3 regions of the Simplicispira sedimenti genome follow, and region 3 is predicted to be linked to each of the others. Evidence: predicted binding sites of a transcription regulator. Region 3 holds the regulator's gene; each other region holds the start of a gene.
The links. The regulator FNR, encoded in region 3, switches genes on or off when oxygen is low (the NO sensors DNR and NnrR bind a similar motif). The targets are predictions, from matches to a motif close to TTGATNNNNATCAA.
Positions count from the first base shown of each region.

Region 1: a site for FNR is predicted at 1,926-1,939, ahead of MJ602_RS09980 (FeoA family protein). Genes of this name have one in related genera too.
Region 2: a site for FNR is predicted at 2,593-2,606, ahead of MJ602_RS09220 (universal stress protein). Genes of this name have one in related genera too.

Region 1 covers NZ_JAKVIJ010000007.1:192,761-197,145, forward strand. The annotation lists gene feoB (ferrous iron transporter B) at 1-1,440, opposite strand, end outside; gene MJ602_RS09980 (FeoA family protein) at 1,517-1,834, opposite strand; gene kynB (arylformamidase) at 1,968-2,597, shown strand; gene MJ602_RS09990 (class I SAM-dependent methyltransferase) at 2,615-3,535, shown strand; gene MJ602_RS09995 (hypothetical protein) at 3,584-4,297, shown strand; gene MJ602_RS10000 (GCN5 family acetyltransferase) at 4,324-4,385, shown strand, end outside.
Region 2 covers NZ_JAKVIJ010000007.1:38,654-43,038, reverse strand. The annotation lists gene MJ602_RS09230 (enoyl-CoA hydratase/isomerase family protein) at 1-416, shown strand, start outside; gene MJ602_RS09225 (malonate--CoA ligase) at 434-1,996, shown strand; gene MJ602_RS09220 (universal stress protein) at 2,095-2,538, opposite strand; gene MJ602_RS09215 (heavy metal translocating P-type ATPase) at 2,641-4,385, shown strand, end outside.
Region 3 covers NZ_JAKVIJ010000004.1:36,963-41,347, reverse strand. The annotation lists gene MJ602_RS05770 (TonB-dependent receptor) at 1-1,228, opposite strand, end outside; gene MJ602_RS05765 (SWIB/MDM2 domain-containing protein) at 1,557-1,871, opposite strand; gene fnr (fumarate/nitrate reduction transcriptional regulator Fnr) at 2,104-2,826, opposite strand; gene hemN (oxygen-independent coproporphyrinogen III oxidase) at 3,046-4,385, shown strand, end outside.

The DNA of each region.
Region 1 (4,385 bases), on a different contig from region 3:
GGCGCCCTCGGGCGGCGCCGGAAAGGTGGACAGCACCCACAGCAGCACCGACAGGGCCAGGATGATGCCGCCCACCCGCTTGATGAAGATGCTGGCGCGCTCGTACAGGCCCTGGGCCAGGCTGCGCAGCGCGGGCAGCCGGTACGGGGGCAGCTCCATGATGAGCGGCGTGGGCCGCACCGTGCCGCGCCAGAGCTTGAGCACGGCCGCCACGGCCATGGCGCTGAAAATGCCGCCCACGTAGAGCGCGAACATCACCAGGCCCTGCAGATTGAACAGTCCCGCCACCGTGCGCTCAGGAATGAAGGCGGCAATCAAGAGCGCATACACCGGCAGGCGTGCCGAACAGGTCATGAGCGGCGCAATGAAGATGGTGACCAGCCGCTCGCGCCAGTGCGTGATGGTGCGCGTGGCCATGATGCCCGGAATGGCGCAGGCAAAGCTCGACAGCAGCGGAATGAACGAACGCCCCGACAGCCCCACGCTGCCCATCACGCGGTCGAGCAGAAAGGCCGCGCGCGGCAGGTAGCCCGAATCCTCCAGCGTGAGGATGAAGAAGAACAGGATGACGATCTGCGGCAGGAACACCAGCACGCCCCCGGCCCCGGCCACAATGCCCTCGACCAGCAGGCTGCGCAGCAGGCCCTCGGGCAATTGCGACTGCAACCACTCGCCCACCGCCCCCACGCCGGACTCGATGGCGTCCATGGGCACGGCGGCCCAGCTGAACACCGCCTGGAACATCAAAAACATGGTGGCCGCCAGCACCAGCATGCCCCACAGCGGGTGCAGCACCACGCGGTCGATGGCATCGTCGCGCCGCAGCAGGCCTTCAGGCTCGCACACCGCCAGGCGCAGGATGCGGCGCACCTCTTGCTGCGTTTGCAGCACCTGCGCCGGGCCTTGCGGTTGCCAGGCAGACGCCTGGGCACCACCGGCGGGCTGCCAGCCGTCCAGCCACTGCACCAGCGCACTCGCGCCGTCCTTGCGGATGCCCACGGTCTCCACCACGGGCATGCCCAGTTCGCGCTCCAGCAACGCGCGGTCGATGGCGATGCCCTGGCGGCGCGCGGCATCGCTCATGTTCATCGCCACCACCATGGGCAGGCCCATGGCGCGCGCCTCCAGCACCATGCGCAGGCCCAGTTGCAGCTTGGTGGCATCGACCACGCAGACCAGCAGGTCGGGCGCGGCCTCACCCGCGCGCTGGCCGGTGACCACGTCGCGCGTCACGGCCTCATCGGCACTCAGGGCGTTGAGGCTGTAGGCACCCGGCAGGTCCAGCACGCGCACGGCCTTGCCCGCGGGCGTGGTGAGCACGCCCTCCTTGCGCTCGACCGTGACCCCGGCGTAATTGGCCACCTTCTGGCGGCTGCCGGTCAGCAGGTTGAACAGGGCGGTCTTGCCGCAGTTGGGATGGCCCAGCAGGGCCAGGCGCATGGCAGCGGCGCTCACTGGCTGGCCTCCGTGCTTTGCATGACGGTGCGAGCCCGCTGGAGAACGGCCCGGTGCGCGCTCATGCCGCAGCGCCCTGCATCGGTGGCGTGGTGCTGATGCGCACCAGCGCCGCCTCGCGCTTGCGCAGCGCAAAGGTGGTGCGCCCCACACGCACGGCCATGGGCTCGCCCGCCGGAAAGGCCCGCGCCACCACATGCACGCGCTCGCCGGGCAGGAAACCGATCTCCAGCAGGCGCAGCAACAGGTCGCCGTCTTCGGCCGCCGCTTCCATGTGCAGGCCCTGCACCCAGGCATTGGTGCGCAGGGGCAGGTCGGCAAGACCGGCCTCACCTGTCACCACGGGGGCCGGAGCGGCCAGGGGAATCACTGCGTCCATAATGTTCTAAATAAAAACCATTATTATTTGCGAATTGTAGGCGGACGCCTCTTTCCAGGCAAGACGTACCGCCGCCCCATCCCGTGCAGTCTTGCGCTGGATCAAGCCACCGGGGCGCGCGGGATAATGCCCCATGCCTCGCCTTTGGGACATCTCCCCCGCCCTGCACCCTGGCACGCCGGTGTACCCCGGCGACACGCCCCTGCGCCTGCACTGGACCAGCAGCCTGGGCCCAGGGTGCGCCGTCAACGTGGGCGCGCTCACCCTCAGCACCCACCTGGGCGCACATGCCGACGCGCCGCTGCACTACGACCCCCAGGGAGCCGCCGTGGGCGCCTTGGCGCTGGAGCCCTTTCTGGGCCCCTGCCGCGTGGTGCACGCCCGCGGCAACGCCGCGCTGGTACAGGTGGCCGACCTGGCCCATGCCCTGAGCGACCCGCTGCCCCCGCGCCTGCTGGTGCGCACGCGAGTACACCCTGCGCCCACGCACTGGGATGCCAACTTCCGTGCCCTGGCCCCGGCCCTGCTGGAGCACCTGGCCGACCGCGGCCTGCTGCTGGTGGGCCTGGACACGCCCAGCGTGGACCCCGCCGACAGCACCGACCTGCCCAGCCACCAGGTGCTGCGCCAACGCGATCTGCGCGTGCTGGAAAACCTGGTGCTCGACGAGGTGCCCGAGGGCGACTACGAACTCATCGCCCTGCCGCTCAAGCTGAGCACCGCCGACGCCTCGCCCGTGCGCGCCGTGCTGCGCGCCCTGTGACCCCCTGCCCCACCGCCATGCAAGCCCTGCTCGACGCCATTGCCGCCACCCCTTTGCCCACCGAGGCCTGCCGCATCTTCCATGGCCGTGGCGGCCTGCACCCCGGCTGCGAAGGCTGGACGCTGGACGCCTACCCGCCCGTGTGGGTGTTCACCAGCTTTGAACCCGCCGACGACGCCCTGCTGGCCGCCGTGCACCAGGCCCTGCAAGCGCGCTGGGCCACACTGGCACCCGGCGCCGCACTGCACTGGGTGTACCAGTGCCGCCACCCGCAGCAACGCGAAACCCGCACCATGGCAGGCCAGGTGCCCGAACCGCATGTGGTGCAGGAAGACGGCGCACGCTACCTGGTGCATGTGCTGCGCGGGCAGAACCACGGCCTGTTCCTGGACATGGCTGAAGGCCGCCGCTGGGTGCAGCGCCACGCCGCGCAGCACCCCGGCCTGCGCGTGCTCAACCTGTTTGCCTACACCTGCGCGTTTTCGGTGGCAGCGCTGCGCGCAGGCGCGGCCCAGGTGGTCAACGTGGACATGGCCGGGGGCGCACTGACCACGGGGCGGCAGAACCACCGGCTCAATGGGCTGGAGGCCGGCGCCCTGTTCTGGGACCACGACATCTTCAGCTCCTGGGGCAAGATCACGCGCCATGGCCCCTACGGCCTGGTCATCATCGACCCGCCCAGCTACCAGAAAGGCAGCTTCGTCGCCACCAAGGACTACGCGCGCCTGCTGCGCCGCCTGCCCGACCTGCTGGCCCCCGGCGGCCACGCCCTGCTGTGCCTGAACGCCCCCGAACTGGACAGCGCCTTCCTGCACCAGCAGGTGCAGGAGCAGGCACCCACACTGCAATTCGTCGAGCGCCTGGCCAACCCCGCCACCTTTGCCGACGCCCAGCCCGAGCGGGCACTCAAGGTGCTGGTGTACTGGGAGGCGGAGTGAGCGGGCTTGTGATCCCTGTTCATGCACCCGCCATGCAAACGTAAGCACATGAAATCAAAAGCCCTATCTGAACCCGCTTCCTTCGACGAGTTCAAGCGCCGCCTCACAAGCTCCTGGCTCCCTGCCTACTGCCATGACCACGGTCGACAATACGCAGAGGCTGGATTTCGCTCGGACTCCATTGACATCGCCGAAATCGACGGCATTGACTGCCTTGACGCCATCAACAAAGGGACTGTCTTTGACGTTGGCGGTGGACGCTACCGGGCGGCCATGAGCACCGCAACCGAACCCTTGTTCTGGGAAGGCTCCCGAAGCGAGGTTCCTCGCCCGATCACGCTTTGGCGCGAACCAGTGATCACATTCGCTGCTGTTGGCCGCCTCGCCAGAGACTTCAGCTGGCCAAAGCACCTACTTGGCACACAGCCCAGCGGCTGGGCATTTGATCTCGCGGCGCACTCACCCCACGACCCTTCTCGGTACCGAATCCTCGGGGAGGTCAAGAAGTCCGCCTTTGAGTTTTGGAGGCTGGCTTCTGAGCTACAGCAGCTTGCACTCACTCCGCGCACCGTCAAAGTGAGCGAGAACACAAGAAAAAAGTGGCTTGCAATAGCCGAACTCAAGCCCCGGATTGTCTGGCTCGTAGGCCCGGCACGGCTTGAGCTGGTACTAGAGGTCACATACGGATCGGGCGACGAAGTGTCGCTAAACGAAGGCAACGCCTCGCTTCTTCACTGGAATGCGGCTTCTCGCTCAAGCTGACCCGGCAGCCGTACAGGATCTGATCCATGCAATACCCAGCGGTACTGAACCCAGCCAAAGTCGGCAACTACCCCGCAAGCTGTTTTTC
Region 2 (4,385 bases), on a different contig from region 3:
CGCGCTTTGGCGCGCCCATCGCGCGCCTGGGCTTTCCGATGGCGCCGCGCGAGGCGCAGCTGGTGGCAGGCGCCGTGGGCGAACTGACGGCACGCCAGATGCTGCTCGAAGCCGCCACCTTCAGCTCGCCCGACATGTTGGCGCGCGGGTTTCTGAGCCGCGTGGTGCCCGACGAGCTGTTGCAGGCCGACGCCCTGGGCACAGCCCAGCGCGTGGCCGCGCTGGCACCGCAGGCCGCGCGCCTGAACAAGCAGACACTTCGGGCACTAAAAATGCCTCCAGCGCTTACTGGTAAATCGTTGGCAGCTATCAAAACAATAGCATCCGATGGCATGGATCCCTATGCCTACGCCGACAGCGCCGAGCACCGCGAGGGCATCCACGCCTTTCTCGCCAAACGTCCTCCTGCCTTCTGACGGACCCGTCCTTCACCATGACCGTACTCCGCAACGACAGCCTGTTCGCCGCCCTGCGCGCGGCCTTTCCCGCCGACCTGGACGCCACGGCCATCGAGACCACGGCGCCCGATGGCACGCCGCTGTACTACACCTGGCGCGACATCGACCGCGCCAGCAGCCGCATCGCCAACCTGCTGGCCTCGCTGGGTCTGCCGGGCGGCAGCCGCGTGGCGGTGCAGGTGGAGAAGTCGGTCGAGGCCCTGCTGCTGTACCTGGCCACGCTGCGCGCGGGCTATGTCTTCTTGCCGCTCAACACGGCCTACCAGAGCGCCGAGATCGAGTACTTCATCGGTAACGCCGAGCCCGCCGTGGTGGTGTGCACGCCGGGCAATTTCGGCTGGGTGTCGAAGATCGCCTTCACGGCCGGCACGCGCCATGTGTTCACGCTGAGCGAGAACCGCGACGGCAGCCTGCTGGAGCGCGCGGCGCACCATGCCGACACGCACGAGGCGGCGCGCAAGGGTGCGGACGACCTGGCCGCCATCCTCTACACCAGCGGCACCACGGGCCGCAGCAAGGGGGCCATGCTGACGCACGGCAACCTGCTGTCCAACGCGGTGATGCTGAATGAATACTGGGGCTGGCGCCGGGACGACGTGCTGATCCACGCGCTGCCCATCTTCCATGTGCACGGGCTGTTCGTGGCCATCCACGCGGCGCTGCTGGGCGGCAGCAAGATGCTCTGGCTGGCGAAGTTCGACCCCAAGGCCGTGATTGCCGTGCTGCCGCGTGCCACCGTGTTCATGGGCGTGCCCACGCTGTATGTGCGCATGCTGGGCGAGGGCGCGCTCACGCGCGAGGCCGCACGGAACATGCGCCTGTTCATCTCGGGCTCGGCGCCGCTGCTCATCGAAACCTTCCGCGACTGGCAGGAGCGCACGGGCCACACCATTCTGGAGCGCTACGGCATGAGCGAGACCATCATGCTCACCTCCAACCCCTATGCGGCGGATGCGCGCCATGGCGGCCAGGACGAGCGCCGTGGCGGCACCGTGGGCTTCCCGCTGCCCGGCGTGGGCCTGCGCGTGGTGGGGGACGACGGCCAGGCATTGGCCGTGGGCGAGACCGGCAATATCCAGGTGCGCGGCGCCAACGTGTTCAAGGGATACTGGCGCATGCCCGAGAAGACGGCCGAGGAGTTCACCCCCGATGGCTGGTTCAAGACCGGCGATGTGGGCGTGGTGGACGAGCGCGGCTACGTGCGCATTGTCGGCCGCAGCAAGGACCTGATCATCAGCGGCGGCTACAACGTCTATCCGGCCGAGGTCGAGGGCTACATCAACGAGCTGCCCGGCGTGGCCGAGAGCGCGCTGGTGGGCGTGCCGCACCCGGATTTTGGCGAGGTGGGCGTGGCGGTGGTGATTGCCAAGCCCGGCGCGGTGCTGCAGCCCGAGGCCATCGTGACGCAGCTCAAGTCGCAGCTGGCCAACTTCAAGATTCCCAAGCAGTGCTACGTGGTGCCGGAGCTGCCGCGCAACACCATGGGCAAGGTGCAGAAGAACCTGCTGCGCGAGCAGTACAAGGGGCTGTTCGCCTGAACGTCCACAAATTCCCTAGAAAAACGGGCCTTGAAGGCCCGTTTTTCTATTGAAAATATAGCTGTCAGCGCTTGATGGATAAGCGTTGAAGCCGTTTTTTATCGCAATACCAGCACCGGAATGTGCGAATGCGTCAGCACATGCTGGGTTTCGCTGCCCAGCAGCAGGCGCTTGATGCCCTTGCGGCCGTGCGAGGCCATCACGATCAGGTCGCATTTGTGCTTCTTGGCGGCGGCGATCACGGCCTCCGCCACCAGGTCGGACTTGGCAACGACGGCCTTCACGTTGACGCCCAGGGCCTGCCCCCGGGTCTTGACTCCATCGACTTCGGCCTGGGCCGCGTCGGCCCACTGCTTTTCGATCCGGCGCACATCGCTGGGATCCACGGGCATGCCGCCTTCAAAGTAGCTGCGTGGGTAACGCGGCACCACCTTGAGTGCCACAGCGCTTGCGCCGCATTGTGCCGCCAGCGTCAGCCCGTCCTGAACCGCCTTGTCCGAGAGCTTGGAGCCGTCTGTGGCAATCAGAATGCGTTGGTACATGGTGAATCCTCTGTGCTGAAAAACTTGATTAGAGTAAAAAACACGTGTTTTAAATTGACCGTGGTCAAATATCTGGAGGCTAAGTAACTGTAAGCTTGCCCCATGTCAAAGATTCTTGCCCCGGCACTGGATATGCGTCCTGGCGACCCATACCCGGCAAAGGGCGCAGATGCGCCGGATGGCTCGGCCGATGAGGTCTTGCTGGACGATCCGCAGGAGTGGCCGTCGTTTGGTCGGGAATGTTCGGCGCAGGAGGGGCGGGATCGGTATCCCGGCGCCTGGGAGTCGAATGTGGTCATTGAAGGCATGCACTGCGCTGCATGTGCCCTGACCATTGAAGAGGCGCTGTGCCGCGTGCCCGGGGTCCAGCGCGCCGATGTCAGTGCGGCCACCCAGCGCGCCCGCGTGGTCTGGCAGCCGGACCACACACGTCCGTCGGTATGGATGCAGGCGCTGCGCCAGGCAGGGTACCGTGCCTTGCCTGCGCTGGACGCGCAGGCGCGCGACCAGCGCCAGCGCGAGCACCGCCAGGCCTTGTGGCGCTGGCTGGTGGCGGGTTTTTGCATGATGCAGGTCATGATGTATGCGTGGCCTGCCTACGTGGCAGCACCGGGCGATCTGTCCATGGAGATGGAGCGCTTGCTGCGCTGGGCCTCCTGGGTCATCAGTCTGCCGGTGGTCCTGTTTGCCTGCGGCCCGTTCTTTTCAAGCGCCCTGCGCGATATCCGGCTGAGGCGCATCAGCATGGATCTTCCGGTGGCACTGGGGATGCTCATCACCTTTGTCGTGAGCTCGATCGGCACGTTCGATCCGGAAGGTGTGTTTGGTCACGAGGTCTATTTTGATTCGCTGACCATGTTTGTCTTCTTTCTGCTCACCGGCCGCTGGTTGGAGACGCGTCTGCGCGACCGCACCGCGGGCGCACTGGAGGCGGTGCTCAATCGCTTGCCTCCCAGCGTGTTGCGCCGTACCGATGGAGGCGATTTCGAACGCGTGGCCGTGCGTCGTCTGCAAGTGGGCGACGTGGTGCGCGTACTGCCGGGCGAGGCCTTTGCAGCCGACGGGCAGGTGATCGAAGGCCGCACATTGGCCGACGAGGCACTGTTGACCGGTGAATCCACACCCGTGCAGCGTGGCCCGGGCAGCAAGGTGGTGGCGGGCAGCTTCAACCTGCAATCGCCAGTTCTGGTGCAGGTGGAGGGCTTGGGAGAAGATACCCGGTTTGCCCAGATCGTCGCCTTGATGGAAAGTGCCGCCACGCAAAAGCCCCGGTTGGCACAGTTGGCCGATCGCATTGCGCGGCCCTTTCTGGTGCTGGTGCTGCTCGCAGCGGCGTTGGCGGCGGCCTGGTGGTGGCCCACCGATCCGGCGCGCGCGCTCATGGTGGCGGTGGCCGTACTCATTGTGACCTGTCCTTGCGCTTTGTCGCTGGCTACGCCGGTGGCCATGTTGTCTGCGGCTGGAGCGTTGGCGCGCAGCGGGGTGCTGGTGCGCAACCTGCAGGCCCTTGAATCGCTCTCGCAGGTGGATACGGTGGTGTTCGACAAGACCGGCACCCTCACGCGCGACAGCATGACGGTGCAGGCCATAGAGCCAACCCAGGTGGGACAGGAAATGCAGGTGCTGGGAATGGCGGCAGCCATGGCGGCGCAGTCCCTGCATCCGGTGTCGCGCGCGCTCGTGCAGGCCGCGCAGCAGCGTGGTGTGGCGGGCCAATGGGCGGTTCGGGATCTGCAGGAACTGCCCGGCCTGGGGTTGCAGGCGCTGGTGCAGCAAGTCGATGGCACGGGCCCGGCGTGGTTGCTGCGCCTGGGGTCGGCACGCCACGCGGGCTTGACGTCGCCGGA
Region 3 (4,385 bases):
GCGTGCCGACCGTCGTGGTGGGCTTGTTGATGGTCACGCCGCCCTGGGCGGCACTGCGAGCGCCATACACTTTCTTTTTTTCATGTGCAAAGTCGAAGCCCGCCAGCAGTTCGTGGCGTACGCCCAGTGCCTGGAACTTGTCACTGAAGTCGCTCTGCAGGTGCACGGTGTCCATGTCCTGGATTTTCAGGTGGTTCCCCCGCGTGAGACGGGTGGCGGGACCGAAGTTCGCCAGGCTTGCGGCCACGCCGCCAGGCTGCTGTGCTGCGGCGGCCAGGCGAATGGCGCCTGCGCGCTGGTCGCGCTCGAACTGGCCTGCACGCACTTGCGTCTTGAGTTCGGCGCTGCCTTCAAACCGGTGCACATGGGACAGGGTCACCATGCTGGCGCTGCCATCGTTGTAGTCGCTCTTCGCGCCGTAGTAGTTGGCAGGATCCAGCGGCAACAGCGTGGTGTCGGCCACGCCAGCGTTGGCTGTGGGCCGAATCCAGGGCATGCCGTAGTTCATGCCGTTGTTGTTGTCCAGGTGGTACAGGCTGACGGCGAACTCGTCGCGCGTGCCGATACCCCAGGCGTAGGTGCCTGCAATGCCGTTCTTGTCCAGGCTGCTGCCCGCGCCGTTGTTGTTGGCCTTGGTGGCCATGGCATTGATGCGCAAAGCGGCGTTTTCGCCGGTGTGCCAGTTGAAGTCGCCAGTGACACGGCGGTACGCGTGGTTGCCCAGCGTCAGGTCCACCTGGTGGGTGTCGATCAGTCGCGGTGCCTTGCTCACCTGGTTGACGGCGCCGCCGGTCGATCCACGCCCAAACAGCATGGAGGCGGAGCCGCGCAGCACTTCCATGCGATCCAGATTGAAGGTATCGCGCTCGTAGAACGCTGGGTCGCGCATGCCGTCGATGAACATGTCGCCCGTGCTTTGCAGGGCAAAGCCGCGCAGGCGAATGTCTTCTTCGCCGCCTTCCGCTGCCAGGAAGGTGATGCCTGCGGTGTTTTTCAGTGCTTCCTTGACGGTGTCGAGGTTGCGATCATCGATCAGGCGTTCGGTCACCACGGTGACCGACTGCGGGATGTCGCGCAACTGCTGCTTGCCCTTGCCGATGGTGGTCTCGGTGGCGCGCACACTGTCTTTGCCTTCGGCGGCCTCGGCGCGTTCACGCACCGTGACCGGGGCCAGGCTGCGGTCTGCGTCGGCGGATTGGGCTTGCACGTCCAGGGACGCCGCCAGCATCAGAATGGCCAGCGGCAGCAATCGCAGTGGCGAGGGGGGTGTGAGAGAAAACTGCTGCGCGCTCGGGTTGCGCTGCACGGGGGGGTATGCCAATCGGGCCTCCATGGGTAAGAGCAATGCACATGGCTGCAGGCGATTGAACGCATGCAGTGAAAGAGGCGAGAGGGCAATGGCTGGCGCGGAGGTTTGGCTATGCAGGAACTCGCAAGAGAATGTTAAGCCAAACGAGATTGGTTAGCATTCAAATTGATGCGGCTCAAGGGGCATATTGTTGCTTGTGGCCAACAAAAAAGCCGACAGAGCCGGCTTCTTCTCGGAGGGGCCGTCCTTACTGGACGTGCTTGCCAATCAGGCCCGCCATTTCAAACATGGACACCTGATCCTTGCCGAAAATGGGCTTGAGCTTGGCGTCGGCGTTGATCATGCGCTTGTTGGCGCTGTCCTGCAGCTTCTGGGCCTTGATGTAAACCCACAGCTTGCTGATGATCTCGGTGCGAGGCAGCGGGCTGGCACCCACCACGGCGGCCAGCGCAGGGCTGGGGGTGAGCGCCTTCATGAATGCTGCGTTGGGGGTGCGCTTCTTGGCGGGAGCAGCGGTCTTGGCTGCGGCGCTCTTGGCCGGGGCTTTCTTAGCAGTTGCCATTTTCGGATTTTCCTTATGGGGATTGGTCAATAGCGCCAGCGAAAACCTGCATGTCCACTGGCAGGTCGATGCTAACGGCAAAAAAACGGCTTTCCAAGCGAGCGGGATGTTTTTTTGCTTCGGCTTGTTGCTGTGGCGCCAAGCTCTGGCGCCAAGGTCTGGCGGCAAAGTCTGCGGTGTGGCGCGTTCGCAGCGGCGTCCTGTGGGGTAAGTCTGCCGCGGCGCAAGGGGTTCAGTGGCAGGCAGCCTGGTTGTTGACGATGCGATGCAGTGCCTCGGGACTCAGTATCCGCACGTGACGCTGCTTCACTTCCACAATGCCGTCGTCCACGAACTTGGAGAAGGTGCGGCTCACCGTCTCCAGCTTGAGGCCGAGATAGCTTCCGATTTCCTCTCGGGTCATGCGCAAAATCAGCTCGGATTGCGAGAATCCGCGTGCATGCAGTCGCTGCACCAAGTTGAGCAAGAAAGCCGCCAACCGTTCCTCTGCCCGCATGCTGCCCAGGAGCAACATCACCCCGTGCTCACGCACAATTTCGCGGCTCATGATTTTGTGCACATGGTGCTGCAGCGCATTCACCTCGCGGGAGAGTTCTTCGATGCGCTCGAAGGGCATGACGCACACTTCGGCATCTTCCAGTGCCACGGCGTCGCAGGTATGGTGGTCGTTGACGATGCCGTCCAGACCAATGATCTCGCCAGCCATCTGGAAGCCGGTGACCTGGTCGCGCCCATCTTCAGTCGCGACACAGGTCTTGAAGAACCCCGTGCGTATGGCAAACAGCGAGGTGAAGGCTTCACCGTTGCGGAACAAGGTGCTGCCGCGCTTGATTTTCCGACGCACGGCCACCACGTCGTCAATACGTCGCAGTTGCTCATCGGAGAGAGCCAGCGGCATGCAAAGCTCACGCAGATTGCAATTGGAGCAGGCAACCTTGATGGTCTGCGGTGTCATATGCAGGGGTGTCTGTGAATCCTCGCATGCCGATCCTTCCGTTTCGGAATCAGGTAACGAACGGACGATGGGTATGCGGGCGGGGTGTGACATAGGTCAAATTATGACCTATCCGCTTGGTGATGATCCAATCCTGCACTCGGATGTCGGATGCTTGACGGGAATCAAGGGTCGCAAGGGCAATCTGGTGCACATTAAGCACGCTAGCCAGGAATAACAATGACAATTGTCACCCCCGAACTGCTGACCCGCTACGACGTTTCCGGTCCGCGCTACACCTCTTACCCCACTGCCGATCGCTTCGTGGATGCGTTTGGAGAGCAGGACTACGTGCTTGCCCTTGGGCAGCGCCGCCAAAGTCCGGTGGGCAAGGCGTTGCCGCTGTCGATCTATGTGCACATTCCGTTCTGTGAATCGCTGTGCTACTACTGTGCTTGCAACAAGATCATCACCAAGCACCACGACCGTGCCGATGTGTACCTGCGCTACCTCCAGCGCGAGATCGATCTCCATACCGCCCATTGCGGTGTGGGCCAGATGGTCAGCCAGATTCATTTTGGCGGAGGGACGCCGACCTTTCTATCCGATGCAGGCCTGCGTGACCTGATGGGGATGCTGCGCAGCAGCTTCACGCTGGTGCCGGGGGGGGAGTACTCGATTGAGGTCGATCCCCGTACCGTGGATGCGGATCGCCTGGCGCTGCTGGCGGAACTCGGATTCAACCGTCTGAGCTTTGGCGTACAGGACTTTGATCCCGAGGTGCAGAAGGCCGTGCACCGCATCCAGCCAGCAGAACAGGTGTTTTCCTTGGTGGAGTCTGCGCGCAGCATCGGCTTCGACTCCGTCAATGTGGATCTGATTTACGGTCTGCCCAAGCAGACGCCGGAGTCCTTTGACCGCACATTGGCCCAGGTGGCCGAATTGCGGCCTGACCGCATCGCCCTCTATGCCTATGCCCACCTGCCCGAGCGCTTCAAGGCGCAGCGGCGCATCGTGTGGGCTGACCTGCCCATGGCGTCGTCCAAGGTGTCCATGCTGGCACGCTCGCTCGAAGCCTTCAGCACCGCGGGCTATGTGTATGTGGGCATGGACCACTTTGCACTGCCCGAGGACGCGCTGGCCGTGGCCAAGCGCCAGGGAAGGCTGCATCGCAACTTCCAGGGTTACAGCACGCAGCCGGACTGCGACCTGATCGGTCTGGGCGTATCCGCCATCGGCCGTGTGGGTGCTACCTACAGTCAGAATGCCAAGACACTGGAAGACTATTACGACCTGCTCAACCAGGGTCGTCTGCCTGTGGTGCGTGGTCTGGCGCTCACGCGCGATGATCTGGTGCGCCGCGCCGTCATCATGGCCATCATGTGCCAGGGCGAACTGCTGTTTGAGCCGCTGGAGCAGGCCTGGCTGATCAATGTGCGGGACTATTTTGCGTCGGAGCTGGAGCAGCTCAAGGAACTGGAGCAGCAGGGCCTTGTTATGGTCAGCAACGAGGGCTTGGAGGTCACGGCCATGGGTTGGTACTTCGTGCGTGCCATTGCCATGGTGTTTGACAGGTATCT